Euzebya sp.: one gene and its partner. The protein of the gene in region 1 interacts with the protein of each later gene in a pairwise test. Links are inferred from orthologs where the notes say so. Each region holds a gene or a part of one and is shown on either strand. Other genes may lie near its edges. The genes, in order: ACEQ2X_RS23015 and ACEQ2X_RS14015.

The links.
Region 2: the proteins of ACEQ2X_RS23015 (region 1) and ACEQ2X_RS14015 interact in binary tests that used the Escherichia coli proteins (3 or more experiments, as listed by UniProt). The link is inferred for Euzebya sp. from one-to-one orthologs.

The regions. Positions count from the first base shown.
Region 1 is NZ_CAXQBR010000104.1:71,623-78,780, reverse strand. The notes cover bases 2,222-5,102. They hold ACEQ2X_RS23015 (ABC-F family ATP-binding cassette domain-containing protein), read left to right. Parts: upstream 2,222-2,621; coding sequence 2,622-4,583; downstream 4,584-5,102. Other genes in these bases: ACEQ2X_RS23010 (ABC transporter ATP-binding protein), read left to right, coding at 4,637-5,102; ACEQ2X_RS23020 (hypothetical protein), read right to left, coding at 2,222-2,551. Outside these bases: ACEQ2X_RS23025 (HD family phosphohydrolase), read right to left, coding at 1-2,072; more of ACEQ2X_RS23020, read right to left, coding at 2,159-2,221; more of ACEQ2X_RS23010, read left to right, coding at 5,103-6,553; ACEQ2X_RS23005 (transglycosylase family protein), read right to left, coding at 6,570-7,158. UniProt on the Escherichia coli protein: Genetic data indicate it may be involved in ribosome assembly or function.
Region 2 is NZ_CAXQBR010000065.1:103,898-112,387, forward strand. What follows is about bases 1,953-6,165. They hold ACEQ2X_RS14015 (multifunctional oxoglutarate decarboxylase/oxoglutarate dehydrogenase thiamine pyrophosphate-binding subunit/dihydrolipoyllysine-residue succinyltransferase subunit), read right to left. Parts: upstream 5,801-6,165; coding sequence 2,153-5,800; downstream 1,953-2,152. Other genes in these bases: ACEQ2X_RS14010 (M18 family aminopeptidase), read right to left, coding at 1,953-2,142; ACEQ2X_RS14020 (hypothetical protein), read left to right, coding at 5,956-6,165. In the rest of the region: ACEQ2X_RS14005 (AI-2E family transporter), read right to left, coding at 1-851; more of ACEQ2X_RS14010, read right to left, coding at 844-1,952; more of ACEQ2X_RS14020, read left to right, coding at 6,166-6,591; ACEQ2X_RS14025 (TrmH family RNA methyltransferase), read right to left, coding at 6,598-7,224; ACEQ2X_RS14035 (hypothetical protein), read left to right, coding at 8,121-8,490. UniProt on the Escherichia coli protein: E1 component of the 2-oxoglutarate dehydrogenase (OGDH) complex which catalyzes the decarboxylation of 2-oxoglutarate, the first step in the conversion of 2-oxoglutarate to succinyl-CoA and CO(2).

The DNA of each region.
Region 1 (7,158 bases):
TTCGGGTACTGGATCCGCGGGTGGTACACGCCCTCGAGCGCCTCGATCAGCGACTGCTCGACGGTCCGGAGGTCGGCGAACGTCAACGGCGAGTCGTCCAGCTGCCCGTCGGCGACGCGGTCGCCGATCAGCCCGGTGACGATCGAGGTGATCGTGTCGCGACCCATCCCGCCATCGCTCGACGACGCCGCCCGGACCGCGCCCTCGGTGCAGTCCGCGAGCATCAGCACGGCCTGCTCTCGCGTGAAGGGCTTGCGGCCCTTGTAGCGGAAGAAGGCCTCGTCCGGTTCGGCTGCCAACCCGTCCTCGGCCCGCTTCAGCGCCTGGCGGTAGAAGTAGGCCACGACGGTGGTGCCGTGGTGGGTGCGGATCCCGTCGACGATCTCCGGCGGCAGCTTGTGGACGGTGGCCATCTCGACGCCGTCGGTGACGTGGCGCTGGATGATGAGGGCGCTCTGGCGCGGGTCGTTCAGCTCGTCGTGGGGGTTCGCGATGGCGACCTGGTTCTCGACGAAGAAGTAGGGCTTCGCGACCTTGCCGATGTCGTGGTACAGCGCCATGACCTCGGCGAGCAGCGCGTCCGCCCCGATCGCCCGGCACGCCCTCGCGGCCAGCGTGGCCACCATCACCGAGTGGTTGTAGGTGCCGATCGCCTTCAGCTCGAGCTCGCGCATCAGGGGGTGGTTGCGGTCGGCGAAGTCGAGCAGGCTCGTGGCCGTCATCACCCCGAAGAGGCTCTCGAGGAACGGCAGCAGACCGTTGACCATGAGGGCGGTCAACACCCCGTTGCCGAGGCCGAACAGCAGCGCCGGCACCAGCCCGTCCAGCCCGGCGTAGACGACGTGGAACGCGCCGGCGAGGAACACGTAGGCGACCGTGGACTGCCACGCCGCGGTGCGCAGCTGCCCGCGGGCCGTCAGGCGGCCGACGAGGGGGATGGACAGCAGGCCGGAGACCGCCGCGAAGGGCACCAGACCGGGCAGGCCCGGGATCTCGTAGGCGACGATCGCCGTCATCGGGATGACCAGCAGCACCCCGACGCGGGCGTCGAAGAGGATGGTCGCGAGCATCGCGATCGCACCGACCGGCACCAGGAAGTGGCGTTCCCCGCCCCCCAGGTCCACGGTGTTGATCGCCACGGCGATGGTGGTGAACAGCACCAGCAGCGTCGCGATCAGCAGCAGGTGCGTGCCGGTGCTCCAGATGATCGGGCGGTAGGTCCGCAGGAACAGCGCGACCACGAAGGTGAGGATGACGCTGAGCAGCAGCGCCTGGGCGAACTCGGCGGTCGGGTCCGACCCCTCCAACCCGGCCTGCTGCAGCGCGGCCTGCTGGACCGGGGTGACCTCCTCGCCGGCGCGGACGATCGGCGTGCCCCGCCGGAACGGGACCTCCACGTCGACGATGTCCTCGGCCGCGGCCTCCCGGGCGGCGGCCGTCGCCTCCTGGTCCACGGTGATCGTGGGGCGCAGCGCCTCGCGCAGGACCGGGTCGAGGATCGTCGAGGCCACCTCGGGGCCCACGGTCGACAGCGCCAGCGCGGACTGCAGCTCGGAGTTGGCGTAGTCCTCGACCTCGCCCTCGAGGATGTCGGTCGCCGCGGCGCTCCGCGCGATGTCGACCGCCTCGGTCCGGGCGGTGTTCAGCTCGGAGTCCGTCAGCCCGACCAGCAGGGTGATCGCCTCGGTGTCGAGCATCGGCAGGCGCTGGCTCAGCACGTCGATCTGCTGGCTGCGGCTCGGGACCTCGCCGTCCACGCCCGGCGCCCGGACGGACTGCGCGACCGCGAACGCGTCGACGACGAACTGGATCAGCTGGGTCTGGGCGGTCAGGTTCTCGCTGACGACCGGCTCGACGGCGTCGGAGGCCTGCCGGCGGGCCAGCTCGGTCTCCTCCTCGTCGAGGACGCGGATCTCCTCGGGCGCGATGACCGTCCGGGGCGACGGCTCGCCGACCACGATCGGGGCGTCGGTGAAGAACGCGCTGAGGCCCAGGACGGCCGGCAGGCCCAGCACGGCGAGGACCAGCGCGCCGATGCGCGCAGGCCAGGTCGTGCGGTTCTCGTCGCTCACCACGACCTCCAGTGTCCCACCTCGATCGCGAACATGCCCGATTTCCTGCCGCCGGCCACGTCGGGACGGCGGCGGGTGGCGGTCGGTCAGCCGACGACGGCGACCATGAACGCCCGCGCGGTCAGGCCGAAGTTGACCAGCCCGACGAGCGCGAACGCGCTCAGCGGGTGCATGCGCCCGTCCCGCGACCACTTGTGGCCGACGAACAGGACGATCCCCGGGAACACCAGCCCGTAGAGGGGGTGGAAGATGTTGTCGAAGGCGTGCGCGGACGGCAGCCGCCCCATGATCAGCAGCACCGCGCCGGCGAGCAGCTGCACGACGAGCAGGACCTGGGCGACGGACACGACCCGCCAGAACCAGCCGTTGTCGGCGTCGGCGCGGACGAGTCGGAGGACCAGGGCCAACAGCATCACCACCAGCCACGAGCCGATGATGGCGATCCCGATCACGTAGCCGTGGATGGACGCGAAGCTCACAGTGCCGGAAGACTAGCGGGGGCGGTGCAGCCCGCTGCGCTCGGGGTCGATCGTCGTAGCCTGCCGGTCGATGATCACCGTCAACAGCGTCGCGAAGGCCTTCGGCGGCCGCACCCTCTTCGCCGACGTCAGCCTCCGCTTCGACGCCGGCACCCGCACGGCGATCGTCGGGCCGAACGGGGCGGGCAAGACGACGCTCCTGAAGATCATCAGCGGCGTCGAGAAGCCCGACGCCGGTGAGGTGGCGGTCGCCAAGGGCATCGAGATCGGCGTCCTCGAGCAGGACATCGCCGAGTGGGCGGCCTCCCAGGACGCCGACCGGGCACCCACCCCCGTCGACCTCGTGGTCGACGGCGTGCCGGTGAAGGCCATCGAGGAGCGGCTGGCCGAGCTCGGGATGGCCATGGCCGAGGACCCCGACGACGAGTCCGTGCTGGCCGAGTTCGGCCACCTCCAGGACCGCTTCGAGCTGCTGGGCGGCTACGACCTCGAGGCGCGGGCCCGCCGCATCCTCGGCGGGCTCGGCTTCGACGAGGCCGCCCTCGACCAGCCGGTCCGGTCCCTCTCCGGCGGGTGGATGATGCGGGTGGCGCTGGGCCGCCTGCTGCTGCGCCACCCCGAGGTCCTGCTCCTCGACGAGCCCACCAACCACCTCGACCTCGAGAGCGTCGGCTGGCTGCAGCAGTTCATCGCCGGCTACGACGGCGCGGTGATCCTGATCAGCCACGACCGCGACTTCATCAACGCGTCGTCCAACCGGATCGTCGAGGTCGCCGACGGGCGCGTCACCACCTACACCGGCGACTACGCGGCGTTCGTGACCCAGCGGGCCGAGCGCCAGGAGCAGCTCGCCGCGCAGGCGAAGAACCAGGCCAAGCGGGTCGCCGAGATCGAGCGGTTCGTCGAGCGGTTCCGCTACAAGGCGTCGAAGGCGGCCCAGGTCCAGTCGCGCATCAAGATGCTCGAGAAGATGGACGCGATCGAGGCGCCCGACAGCCGGCGGAAGTCGATGAAGCTGTCCTTCGGCGCCGCGCCGCGGTCCGGGCGGACGGTGATCGAGCTGTCTGGCGTGTCGAAGGCCTACGGCGACAACGTGGTGTACCGCGACCTCGACCTCGCCCTCGAGCGCGGGCAGAAGGTCGCCCTCGTCGGTCCGAACGGGGCGGGCAAGTCGACCCTCCTCAAGATGCTCGTCGGTGCGGTCACCCCCGACGAGGGCGAGCGGACCCTGGGCCACAACGTGCAGGTCGCCTACTACGCCCAGCACCAGGTCGACGCGCTCCACATGGACCGCACCGCCCTGCAGGAGGTCGCCGCCTCCGTCGACACCTCGACGGTCAACCCCCGCGACGTCCTCGGGTCGTTCCTGTTCTCCGGCGACGACGCCGACAAGCGGATCAGCGTGCTGTCGGGCGGCGAGCGGGCCCGGGTCGCCCTGGCCAAGCTGATCGCCCACCCGGCGAACCTGCTGTGCATGGACGAGCCGACCAACCACCTCGACATCGCCAGCCGCGACGTGATCGAGGACGCGCTGCTCGACTACCCGGGCACGGTCGTGCTGATCAGCCACGACCGCCACCTGATCCGCAACGTCGCCGACGTCATCATCGCCGTCGGCGACCAGACCGCGCGGGTGCACCTCGGCGACTACGCGAGCTACGCGGAGAAGGTCGGCCTCGACTACCTCGGCCGGCCCCTCGACCCGCAGGCGGCCGGCGCGGCCGCACGAGGTGAGCCCGCGGACCGCAAGGCGGACAAGCGCGCCGAGGCCGAGCGCCGCAACCGCCTGCACCGCGAGACCAAGGACCTGCGGACGCGACTGGGCAAGGCGGAGGCGGCGCTCATGGCCGCCGAGGACGAGGTGGCGGCGGTCCAGCGCGAGATGGCCGCCCCGGGCGCATACGACGACCCGCAGGCCGCCGCCGAGCTGTCACGCCGCCACGGCGAGGCCAAGGAGCGCGCGGCCGCGGCGACCGCCGAGTGGGAGGGGCTCGTGGAGGCCCTCGACGCCGCGGAGGCCGCCGTCAGCTGACCCGGGGCGGCCCCGCCGGGGAGGCGGCGTGCCGACGCGGGCATCATGGCGCCATGTCGTTCTCCCCACGGATGGCGGGTGGCCGCCCGATGTCACCCGGCATCGGGCACGTCTGGCGCGGCCAGAACGCCGACACGCCCCTCCGCAAGGGCCTGATCCGGCGGGTGTGGACCAGCTTCGCGAAGCCGTACAGGGGGCGGTTGGTGTGGCTGATCGTGCTGATCGCCGGCGCCAGCGCCCTGAGCGTCGTCCCGGCCCGCCTCATCGGCCTGATCGTCGACGCGCTCAACGCGACGACGGCCGACGTCGATCCGCTGTCCGCCGCCGGCGCGCGCTCGCAGGTCACCTGGCTCGCCCTCGGGTTGGTCGGCACCGCGATCGCGACCGGGGTGCTGAGCGTCGCCCAGCGCCACCAGTCCGCCTGGATCGGCGAGCAGCTCATCCACGACCTGCGGCGCGCGCTGTTCGACCACGTCCAGCGGATGCCGATCGCGTTCTTCACCCGCACCCAGACCGGCGCGCTCATCAGCCGCCTCAACAACGACGTCGTCGGCGCCCAGTCGGCGCTGACCGGCACCTTCGGGACCTTGGTCGCCAACGTCGTCCAGGTGGTGGCCACGGTCGGGCTGATGCTCGCGATCAACTGGCAGCTGACCCTCCTCACCCTCGCCGTCCTGCCCTTCTTCGTGCTGGCCGCCAAGGGCGTCGCGAAGCGGCTGCAGGGCCTGACGCGCGAGTCGATGGAGCTCAACGCCGAGATGAACACCACGATGACCGAGCGGTTCAACGTCGCCGGCGCGATGGTGGTCAAGCTCTTCGGCCGCCCCGAGGAGGAGACCGACGCCTTCGGCGCCTCGGCCCGCCGGGTGGCCGACATCGGCGTCCGGACCGCGGTCGTCGGGCGCATGTTCTTCGTGATCCTCAGCCTGATGGGCGCGCTGGGGACCGCGGCGGTGTACCTGGTCGGCGGCCGCCTGGCGCTGTCCGGTTCCCTCAGCATCGGGGACCTGGTGACCTTCGGAGCCCTGGTGACCCAGGCCTACCAACCCCTCGCGGCCCTCTCGAACGCCCCGGTCGAGGTGCTGACCGCGCTGGTCAGCTTCGATCGGGTCTTCGAGGTGCTCGACATCGCCCACCCCATCGCCGACGCGCCGGACGCCGTCGACCTGGACGAGCCGCGCGGCGAGGTCGTCTTCGACGACGTGCACTTCGCCTACCCGACGGCCCGCGAGTCGACCATCAGCTCCCTCGACTCCTGGTCCGACGTCCTCGACACCCGTCCGGGGGAGGAGGTGCTCCGCGGCGTCTCCTTCACCGCGGCGGCGGGGCAGACCGTCGCGCTGGTCGGCCCGAGCGGCGCGGGCAAGTCGACCATCCTCAGCCTGGTCAGCCGGCTCTACGACGTCGGGTCCGGCGCGGTCCAGATCGACGGCCACGACGTCCGCGACCTGACCCTGGCGTCGTTGTCAGCCGCGGTCGGCGTCGTCAGCCAGGACCCCCACCTGTTCCACGACACGATCGGCGCCAACCTGCGCTACGCCGCACCGGGCGCCACCGACGCCCAGATCCGCGCGGCCTGCGCGGCCGCGCAGATCCACGACGTGATCGCCGGCCTGCCCGACGGCTACGACACCGTCGTCGGCGACCGCGGCTACCGCCTGTCCGGAGGTGAGAAGCAGCGCCTCGCCATCGCCCGCGTCCTGTTGAAGGACCCGGCGATCATCGTGCTCGACGAGGCCACGAGCCACCTCGACTCCGACAACGAGGAGCGCATCCAGGCCGCCCTGCAGGAGGCGCTGACGGGCCGGACCAGCCTGGTCATCGCCCACCGGCTGTCCACGATCGTCGACGCCGACCAGATCCTCGTCATCGAGGACGGGGTGGTCACCCAGCGCGGCACGCACGCCGAGCTGGTCAGCGCCGAGGGGCGCTACGCCCAGCTGTACCGCACCCAGTTCGCCGGCGCGTAGCGCCGCCCGCCGGGGGTCAGCGCAGCCCGAGCTTGGCCGAGCAGACGGGCCAGGCGACCCAGCCCTGCAGGCCGAGGAGCCGCTCGGCCCGGCGGATCTGCTCGAGGGCGGAGTGCTCGTGGGGCATCCCCGAGCCGCCCACCAGCCGCCAGCTGTCGAGCGTGAACTGCAGCCCGCCGTAGAAGCCGTTGCCCGAGTTGATCCCCCAGTTGCCCGACGACTCGCACTGCGCCAGGCGCTGCCAGGTGGCGATCGTCGGGTCCGAGGGGTGCTCGGGGGCCGGCAGCGGGGTCGGCACGATCCGGTCCCGCGGATCCACCGTCGGGGTCGGGGTCGGGGTCGGGGTGGGTGTGGGTGTCGGCGTGGGCGTCGGGGTCGGGGTCGGGGCGGCGGTCAGCGCGAGGGGTTGCACGAGGTCCGCCGATCCCACCGCCGGGGTGGGGGTGGCGGTCGCATCGACCGCGGCCGGCGACGTCGCCAGGCCCGGGGGGGTGAGACCCGGAGATGCGAGGTCAGCTGGAGGGCCGTCGGCGGCGATGCGCGGGGTCCGGGTGTCCGCGGTCGCGGCCACCAGGCCCACCGCACCGGTGACCACGAGCGCGACC
Region 2 (8,490 bases), on another replicon or contig:
AAGACCGCGTCGACGAGGGCCACGAGCAGCTGGCCCTGGATGTACCCGCCGATCGTCATCCACATCCGCTGGCCGATGACGTCCACGTCGGCGTGCATCGCGGTCGGGAACACCGAGCGCACCCACCCGGCGATCGCCCGGCCGTCCTTCAGGTAGAAGAACAGGGCGATGAGCATCAGGAGGGTCGCCGTGGCCGTCTGGAAGAACGCCTGGGCGTAGCCGAGCACGTTCGTCGCGAGCTCGCCGCCGTTCGGCACGGCCGACTGCAGCTGATCGCTGAGCTGGTCGATCAGGTCGTCGAGCCGTATGGGCTGCAGGCCGAAGGGCCCGTTGGCGAGGAACTCCTCGAACTGCTGGTAGCCGTCCCGGATCGCCTCGCCTAGGACGTCGACCTGATCGGCGAACTGCGGCGCGATCAGCGCGATGATGCCGCCGACGATGCCGAAGGTGCCCAGCAGCACGACCAGCGCCGCGGCCCAGTCCGGGAACCCGCGGGCGCGCAGCCAGTCGGTGGGGGGCTGCAGCACCGCAGCGGGGAACAGGGCGATCACCAGCGGCACGACGACCGTCGACAGCCGGGCGATCACGATGCCGAGCCCGATCACGATGATCAGGACGCCGATCATCGCCCATGCGTAGGCGCCGAAGCGGACCGTGGGGCGCTCCCACAGCGGCTTGGCGAGCAGGGCGCCGACGTCCGGACGGGCGTCGGGCGGGTCGAGGAGGTGGTCGCTCGGCGCCTCCGCGGTGGCCGGCGACGCGAGGTCCTCCGGCCCGGGCTCGGCGGACGGATCCGGTTCAGGCGACTCCGGTTCAGGCGACTCCGGTTCAGGCAGCTCCGGTTCAGGCATGGACCAGATGCTGCCGCAGCGCGCCGACGAGGTGCAGGAGGTCGACCGCGGCGGACTGCTCGCGGATCGAGTGCATGCTGAGGAGCGGGTTGCCGACGTCGACGGTCGGCAGGCCCAGCCGGGTGGCCGTCAGCGGCCCGATCGTCGACCCGCTCTGGCTGTCCGCCCGGTTGGTGAAGTGCTGCACCGGCACGCCGGCGTCGGCGCAGCGGGCGGTGAACCAGGCGAGGGTCCGCGCGTCGGTGGCGTACGCCTGGCTGGCGTGGGTCTTGATCACCGGACCACCGCCCAGGCGGGGGCGGTGCTCGGCGTCGTGGGAGTCCGCGTGGTTCGGGTGGACCGCGTGGGCGGCGTCCGCGCTGACCAGCACCGAGCCCGCCACGGCGCGCGGCAGCGACTGCGGGTCCGCGTCGCCGGCCGCGGCGATCAGCCGGCGCAGCACGTCCTCGAGGAAGGGGCCGGCGGCACCCTCCGCGGAGCGCGACCCCACCTCCTCGTGGTCGTTGCACACCACGACCTGCGTCGCGGGTCCGGGCTCGGTGTCGAGCAGGGCCTCGACGCCGGCGTAGCAGCTGACGAGGTTGTCCTGACGGGGTGCGAGGACGAACTGGCGGTCCATCCCGCCCAGCGCCGACGGCTGGGTGTCGACCAGCACCAGGTCCCAGCCGGTCACGTCGGCGTCCACGACCCCCTCCAGCAGGTCGGCCAGCCCCGCCCCCTCCGCCCGTGCGGACAGCACCGGCACCAGGTGCAGCTGGGGGTTGAGCTTGAGCCCCTTCTCGTACAGGTCGCGGTTCAGGTGGATCGCCAGGGTCGGGATGCGCAGCGGCGCCCCGGGCAGGTGGACCAGCTCGACGCGGCCGTCGGCCAGCGCGACGCGGCCCGCGAGGGTCAGGTCCCGATCCAGCCAGGTGTAGTGCAGCGGCCCGCCGTACACCTCCACGGTGAGCTGGCCGTACCCGGCCTTCGACACCTCCGCCCTCGGTCGCACGCGGAACGTGGGGGAGTCGGTGTGCGCCCCGACGACGCGGAAGCCCGCCTCCGCCGCGGGTGCCGTGCCGACCCGGAACGCGGCGATCGACCCGCCGTCGCGGATGACGTACCCGGCATCACCGGGCTCGAGGGCCCACCGGTCGCGCTCGTCGAGGCGGCGGAACCCATCGGCCTCGAGCCGCCGGGCCATCTCGGCGACGGCGTGGAAGGGCGAGGGCGACGCGTCGATGAACGCGCACAGGTCCTCACCCGCGGTCAGGTCGTCGGCGCTCGGTCGCGCGTCGGGGAGCTCGGCCATCCCGCGGTGCCTACAGCCCGGCCAGGGCGTCGTCCATCAGCTTGTCCTGCTCGAGGTCGTGGACGGTGTGGGACCCGGTCGCCGGGCTGGCGCTCTCGAAGCGCGTGGCCCGCTTGAGGACCACGTCCTCGCCGACGGCCTCGCAGGCGTTGTACAGGCGGCTGCCGACGAACGGCCACGGCCCCATGTTCTCCGGCTCGTCCTGGACCCACATGACGTCCTCGAGCTGCTCGAACCGCCCGAGCGCCTCCTCGAGCTGGCGCTGGGGGAAGGGGTACAGCTGCTCGAGGGAGATCACCTTCGCCGGCGCCTCGCGCTCGTCCCGCGCGGCGATCAGGTCGTGGCGGACCTTCCCGGAGCACACCACGACGCGGCGGACCTCGTCGTCGGACGGTCCGCCGGCGTCGACCAGGACCTCGGCGAACGACCCGTCGGTGAAGTCGGCGGCGGCGGACTGCACGTGCTTGGCCCTCAGCATCGACTTCGGGCTGAAGACGACCAGCGGCTTGACCACGTCGCGGTGCATCTGGCGGCGCAGCAGGTGGAAGTGCTGGGCTGCGGTGGTGGGCTGGGCGACCTGGATGTTGTCCTGGGCGCACAGGGTCAGCCACCGCTCGATGCGGGCCGAGGAGTGCTCCGGTCCCTGCCCCTCGTAGCCGTGGGGGAGGAGGATGACCAGGCGGGACCGCTCACCCCACTTGTCCTCGGCCGCGGTGATGAACTGGTCGATGATGACCTGCGCGCCGTTCGAGAAGTCGCCGACCTGCGCCTCCCACACCGTCAGCGCCTCGGGGCGGGCGACGGCGTAGCCGTACTCGAAGCCGAGGGCGCCGAACTCGTGCAGGGGGCTGTCGTAGATCATGAACGCGCCCAGCTCGGTGCCGTCGAGCGGCTCGAGGTGGCGCAGCGGCAGGTGCTCCGACGCGTCGGTGTGGTCGACCAGCACCGAGTGGCGCTGGCTGAACGTCCCGCGACGGGAGTCCTGGCCGGCGAAGCGGACGGGCACGCCCTCCTGGAGCAGGGTGCCGAGGGCGAGCATCTCGGCCATCGGCCAGTCGACGGCGTCCTGTCCGAGCAGGTCGGCGCGCTTGGCCAGCATCTTGGCCAGCTTCGGGTGGGGCTGGAAGTCCTCGGGCCAGCTGGTCAGCGCCTTGGTGATGTGCTGCAGCCGGTCGAGGGACACGCCGGTGTCGACGTGGTCGAGGACGCCCTTCACCGTCGGAGGCGGGGGCAGCTCGTTCTCGGTCGGCTTGGACTCCCGCGTCTCGGTCAGCGCGCTCTCGAGCGTCTCGCGGAACTCCTCGAGGGCGGACTCGGCCTCCTCGAGGGTCAGGTCGCCGCGGTTGACGAGCTCCTCGGTGTAGACCTTCCGCACCGACCGGCGCTGCTCGATCGCCTCGTACATGATCGGCTGGGTGAACGCGGGCTCGTCGCCCTCGTTGTGGCCGTGCCGGCGGTAGCAGATCATGTCGACGACCACGTCGCGGCCGAAGCGCTGGCGGTACTCCATCGCCAGGCGGACCACCCGGACGCAGGCCTCGGGGTCGTCGCCGTTCACGTGGATGATCGGCGCGGACACCATCTTCGCGATGTCGGTGGCGTACTCGCTCGACCGGGAGTGGTGCGGCGCCGTGGTGAAGCCCAGCTGGTTGTTGACGATCAGGTGGATCGTCCCACCGGTCGCGTAGCCCTTCAGCTGGGACATGCCGAGGGTCTCCGCCACCACGCCCTGCCCGGCGAACGCCGCGTCGCCGTGGATGAGGATCGGCAGGACCGCGCCGAACCCCTCCTCGCCCAGCTGGTCCTGCTTCGCGCGGGCCATGCCCTCGACGACGGGGTCGACCGCCTCGAGGTGGCTGGGGTTGGCGGCCAGGGTGATCGGCAGCTCCCGCCCGCCGTCTGGGTGGTGGTGCACGCCGCGGGCGCCCAGGTGGTACTTGACGTCACCGGAGCCCTGCACGGTGTCGGGGCTGATGTCGCCCTCGAACTCGCTGAAGATCTTGTCGTAGGACTTGCCGAGGATGTTGGCGAGGACGTTCAGGCGGCCGCGGTGGGCCATGCCGATGACGGCCTCGGACAGCTCCTGCTCGACGGCGGTGGTCAGCAGCGCGTCGAGCATCGGGATCAGCGACTCCGAGCCCTCCAGGCTGAAGCGCTTCTGCCCCAGGTACTTGGTGCCGAGGAACCGCTCGAACGCCTCGGCCTCGTTGAGCATCGTCAGGATGCGCTTCTGGTCCTCCGACGACAGCTCGATCGACTTGCCCTCGAGCCGCTCCTGGAACCAGGTCTTCTGCTCGGGGTCGGAGATGTGCATGTACTCGATGCCCACCGTCCGGCAGTAGGCGTCGCGGAGGACCCCGAGGAGCCCGCCGAGCGCCATCCGGTCGCGGCCCGCGATGCCGTCGATGTGGAACTCGCGGTCGAGGTCCCAGATCGTCAGCCCGTACGTCGCGGGGTCGAGCTCGGGGTGCACCTTGCGGAAGGTGTGCTGCAGCGGGTTCAGGTTCGCGATCAGGTGCCCGCGGACGCGGTACATGTTCGTCAGCTTCTGCACCGCGATCTGCTTGGCCGCCCGCGCGGAGTCGTCGCGGATGACGCGGGAGGAGTTGTCGGTGCGCCACCGCACCGGCTCGTAGGGGATCTTCAGGGAGTCGAAGATCTCGTCGTAGAAGCCGTCCTCGCCGAGGAGGTTCGCCTCCATCGACCCGAGGAACATCCCCGACTCCGCGCCCTGGATCACGCGGTGGTCGTAGGTCGAGGTCATCGTGATGACCTTGCCGATCCCGAGGTCGGCCAGGGTCCGCGGGTCCGAGCCCTTGAACTGCGACGGGTAGTCGATCGCGCCGACGCCGATGATGGCCGACTGGCCCTTCATGAGCCGCGGGACGCTGCCGACGGTCCCGAGGCCCCCGGGGTTGGTGAGGGTCGCGGTCGTGCCCTCGAACATGTCGGGGGAGAGGTTGCCGCCGTGGACGCGCCGGATCATCTCCTCGTACGCCCGCCAGTACTCGGCGAAGCTCATCGCGTCGACGTCCTTGATGTTGGGCACGAGCAGGACGCGCCCGCCCTTCCGCTCGACGTCGACGGCCAGGCCCAGGTTGAGGTGCTCGGGTCGGTGGGCGTACGGCGTGCCGTCCGCGTCGACGTGGTAGCTGGTCTTCATCGCCGGGTTGGCGACGATGGCCTTGACCATCGCCCAGCCGATGAGGTGGGTGAAGCTGACCTTGCCGCCCCGCGTCCGCCCGAGCTGGTTGTTGAGGATCCGGCGGTTGACTTCGAGGAGCTTGGCCGGCACCTCCCGCAGCGACGTCGCCGTCGGCACGGTCAGCGACGTCTCCATGTTCTCGGCGATCGCGGCCGCGACGCCGCGGAGCTTCACCGCCCCGTCCGGGATCTCCACCTCCGGGGCCGGCTCAGGGGCCTCGGAGGGCGCCTCGGCGACCGCGGTCGCGCCACCGGACCCGTTGCCGGACGCGCCGTTGGCGCGGCTGGCCGGGTGCGGGGAGGTGGCGGTCGGCGTCCGGCCGTGCGGCGGCACGTAGTCGGAGAAGAAGTCGTGCCACGACTCGGGCACGCTCGACGGGTCGGTGAGGAAGTCCCGGTAGAGCTCCTCGACGATCCAGGCGTTGGCGCCGAAGGTGGTTGGTGACTCGGCCATGGGGGTGGCTCACCCTTGCAGATGGGGTTGGCGGACGACGCCGCATGGTATCGGTCCTGTCCCGCGCAGCGCCGGGCCCGCAGGGGCCCACGCACCCCCTACCCGGTGCGGCGGAGCGGTAGCCTCCGCTGGTCCGCACGGCCCGAGGAGCTGCTGTGACCGCCACACCGCCGGGGTACGACCCCTCCGCCGGGTTCCCGAGCCCGGCGCCACCCGCTCCCGGTCGCCCACCGGGGTCGACGGCGATCCGCGTCGGCGTCGTCCTCATGGTGCTCGCCGTGGTCGGCGGCGTGGCCCTCGTGGTGGTGTCGCTCACCTCGTTGGTCGGCCAGCAGGCGCCGCAGGAGGTCGACGGGTCCGCCGTGGTGGACGGGGAGGAGGGGGACCAGTTCGTCCTCTACCGCGTCGACGGCGCCGAGACCCCGGTCGACTGCCGCGTGACCGGCCCCGACGAGCAGCCGGTCGGGCTGAGCCCGCCGTTCGGGTCGAGCACCCTCACGCTGTCCGACACCACCTACTCCGCGGTGCGGACCTTCGAGCTCGTCGCCGACGGCCGCCACACCGTCTCGTGCAGCGATGCCGCCGGACGCCTCGCGGTGGGCCCGGAGTTCCCCCTCTTCCGCAGCCTCGGCCTGGTCTTCCTCGGCGTCTTCGGCGGCGGCGGCACCTTCGTCGTCGGCCTCGTCGTGCTGATCATCGGCATCGTCCGGCGCTCGAGCGCGCGGCGGACGCCGCCGGCGTGGCAGGGCGGGCCGCCGGCCGGGCCGTACGGGGGATCCTGGCCGACCTGACCGGCGTCATCCGGTGCGGTGCGCCCGCACCCAGGCCGCCATCGCGATGCCGCTCGCCACGCCGGCGTTGATCGAGCGGGTGGACCCGAACTGGGGGATGTGGAGGATCACGTCGACCGCGGCCTTCGCGGCCGGCGTCAGGCCCGGTCCCTCCTGGCCCATCACCAGCACCGCGCGCTCCGGCGGCGGGTGGTCGAAGATCGACACCGACCCCGGCAGGTTGTCGATGCCGATCAGCGGCAACCCCTCGCCGGCGGCCCACGCCACCAGGGCGTCGGTGTCGTCGTGGTGGCGGATGTCGAGGTAGCGGTCGGTGACCATCGCCCCCCGGCGGTTCCAGCTGCGCCGGCCGACGATGTGGACGCCGGCGGCGCCGAAGGCGTTCGCGGTGCGCACGACGGTCCCGATGTTGCCGTCCTGGCGCCAGTTCTCGATCGCGACGTGGAACGGGTTCGCCGTGGCGGCCAGGTCGGCGACGATCGCCTCGTGGCGCCACCACCGGTACCGGTCCGCCACGTTGCGGCGGTCGCCCTCGGCCAGCAGCACCGGGTCGTAGCGGTCGTCGTCCGGCCACGGACGGGGGTGCGGGCCGACGCCGACGTCGGCGTCGCGCTCGTCCCGTCGCATCCGCATCGCGTCGACGTCCCACTCGTCGGCCACGACCCCCCACCCGTAGACGTCGTCGACGCCCACGCCGTCGACCCAGCGGTGCTGGCGCTGGCGGACCTCCCGCCGCAGGCCGAGGGCGCGGGCGACCGCGCGGGTGTCGGCGTCGGCGCCGACGGTCTCCACGTGGACCTTCCGCAAGCCCCACCCGCCGTCCGCCGCCGGGCGGAGGGCGGTGGACAGCAGGTGGGTGACGGCCTCGTCGGCCAGTCCGCGCCGGGCGTGGTCGCGGGCGACCCACCAGCGCGCACCGGCGCTCGCCGTCGGGGGATCGAGGTCCTGGACGCCGATCACGCCGACCAGCTCGCCGGTCGCCCGCTCGACCACGCCGAGGACGGGACGGGCCGTGGCCCCCGTCACCCCGATCGCCCCGGTCTCCTCGGTCACCCACGTCGTCCACGGCAGCAGGTGGTCGCGATCGGCGTCGACCAGCGCGGCGTGGTCGGCGGCGTCGTCGGACCCCAGCACGCGGAGGACCAGCCGCGGGGTCTCGATGGGCCCGAGCCACGTCGCCGGCGGGGTCCACGGTCGCGGCCGCGCTCGCGCGCGTCGTCGTCGTGGCAGGTCCATCGCGGCCATCCTGGCCGACCGGGCCGTCGTGGCAACCCACCCCTCCCCCTTGATGGATTCGACAACGTCGGGTGCGGCTCACGCGGATGGATTCGACATCCTCCGGATCGGGAGGGTGGGGCTGGTGGGGCGTGAGAGGGCACAGGCGGTCAGCGTGCGCTGGTGGGGCTGGACCGAGACGCCGTCGGGTGTCGATTCCATCCCCGGTGCATGACCCGGACCGGTCCGGAGGGGCATGGAGATGTCGATTCCATCCGCTGGGGATGACCCGGCGTGGCACTACGGTGGTGGGGATGCAGTCCGCCCGCTCAGGATCGTGGTTCGCCCGCTGGCGGCCGGAGATCGTGCTGGTCGCGCTCGTGCTGGTGGTGGCGGGGCCGATCGTGCAGATCCTGATGGCCCACCAGGCCTCGCGGCTGGCGTTCACGTCGGCGGTGTGGGACCGCGCGACCGTGCAGATCGACGCCTACGAGGCCATCCTCAGCGTCGACTACGCCGAGCGGGCCGGACACCTCTACTCCGACAAGGCGCCCGGGCAGCCCTTCCTGGCCGCCCCGTTCTACGGGCTGGCGCGGGCCGTCGGCGCCGAGCCGGGCGAGGTCGACCGGCCCTTCGACAACTACACCCTCTGGTGGACCTCCCTGTGGTCCGCGACCATCCCCG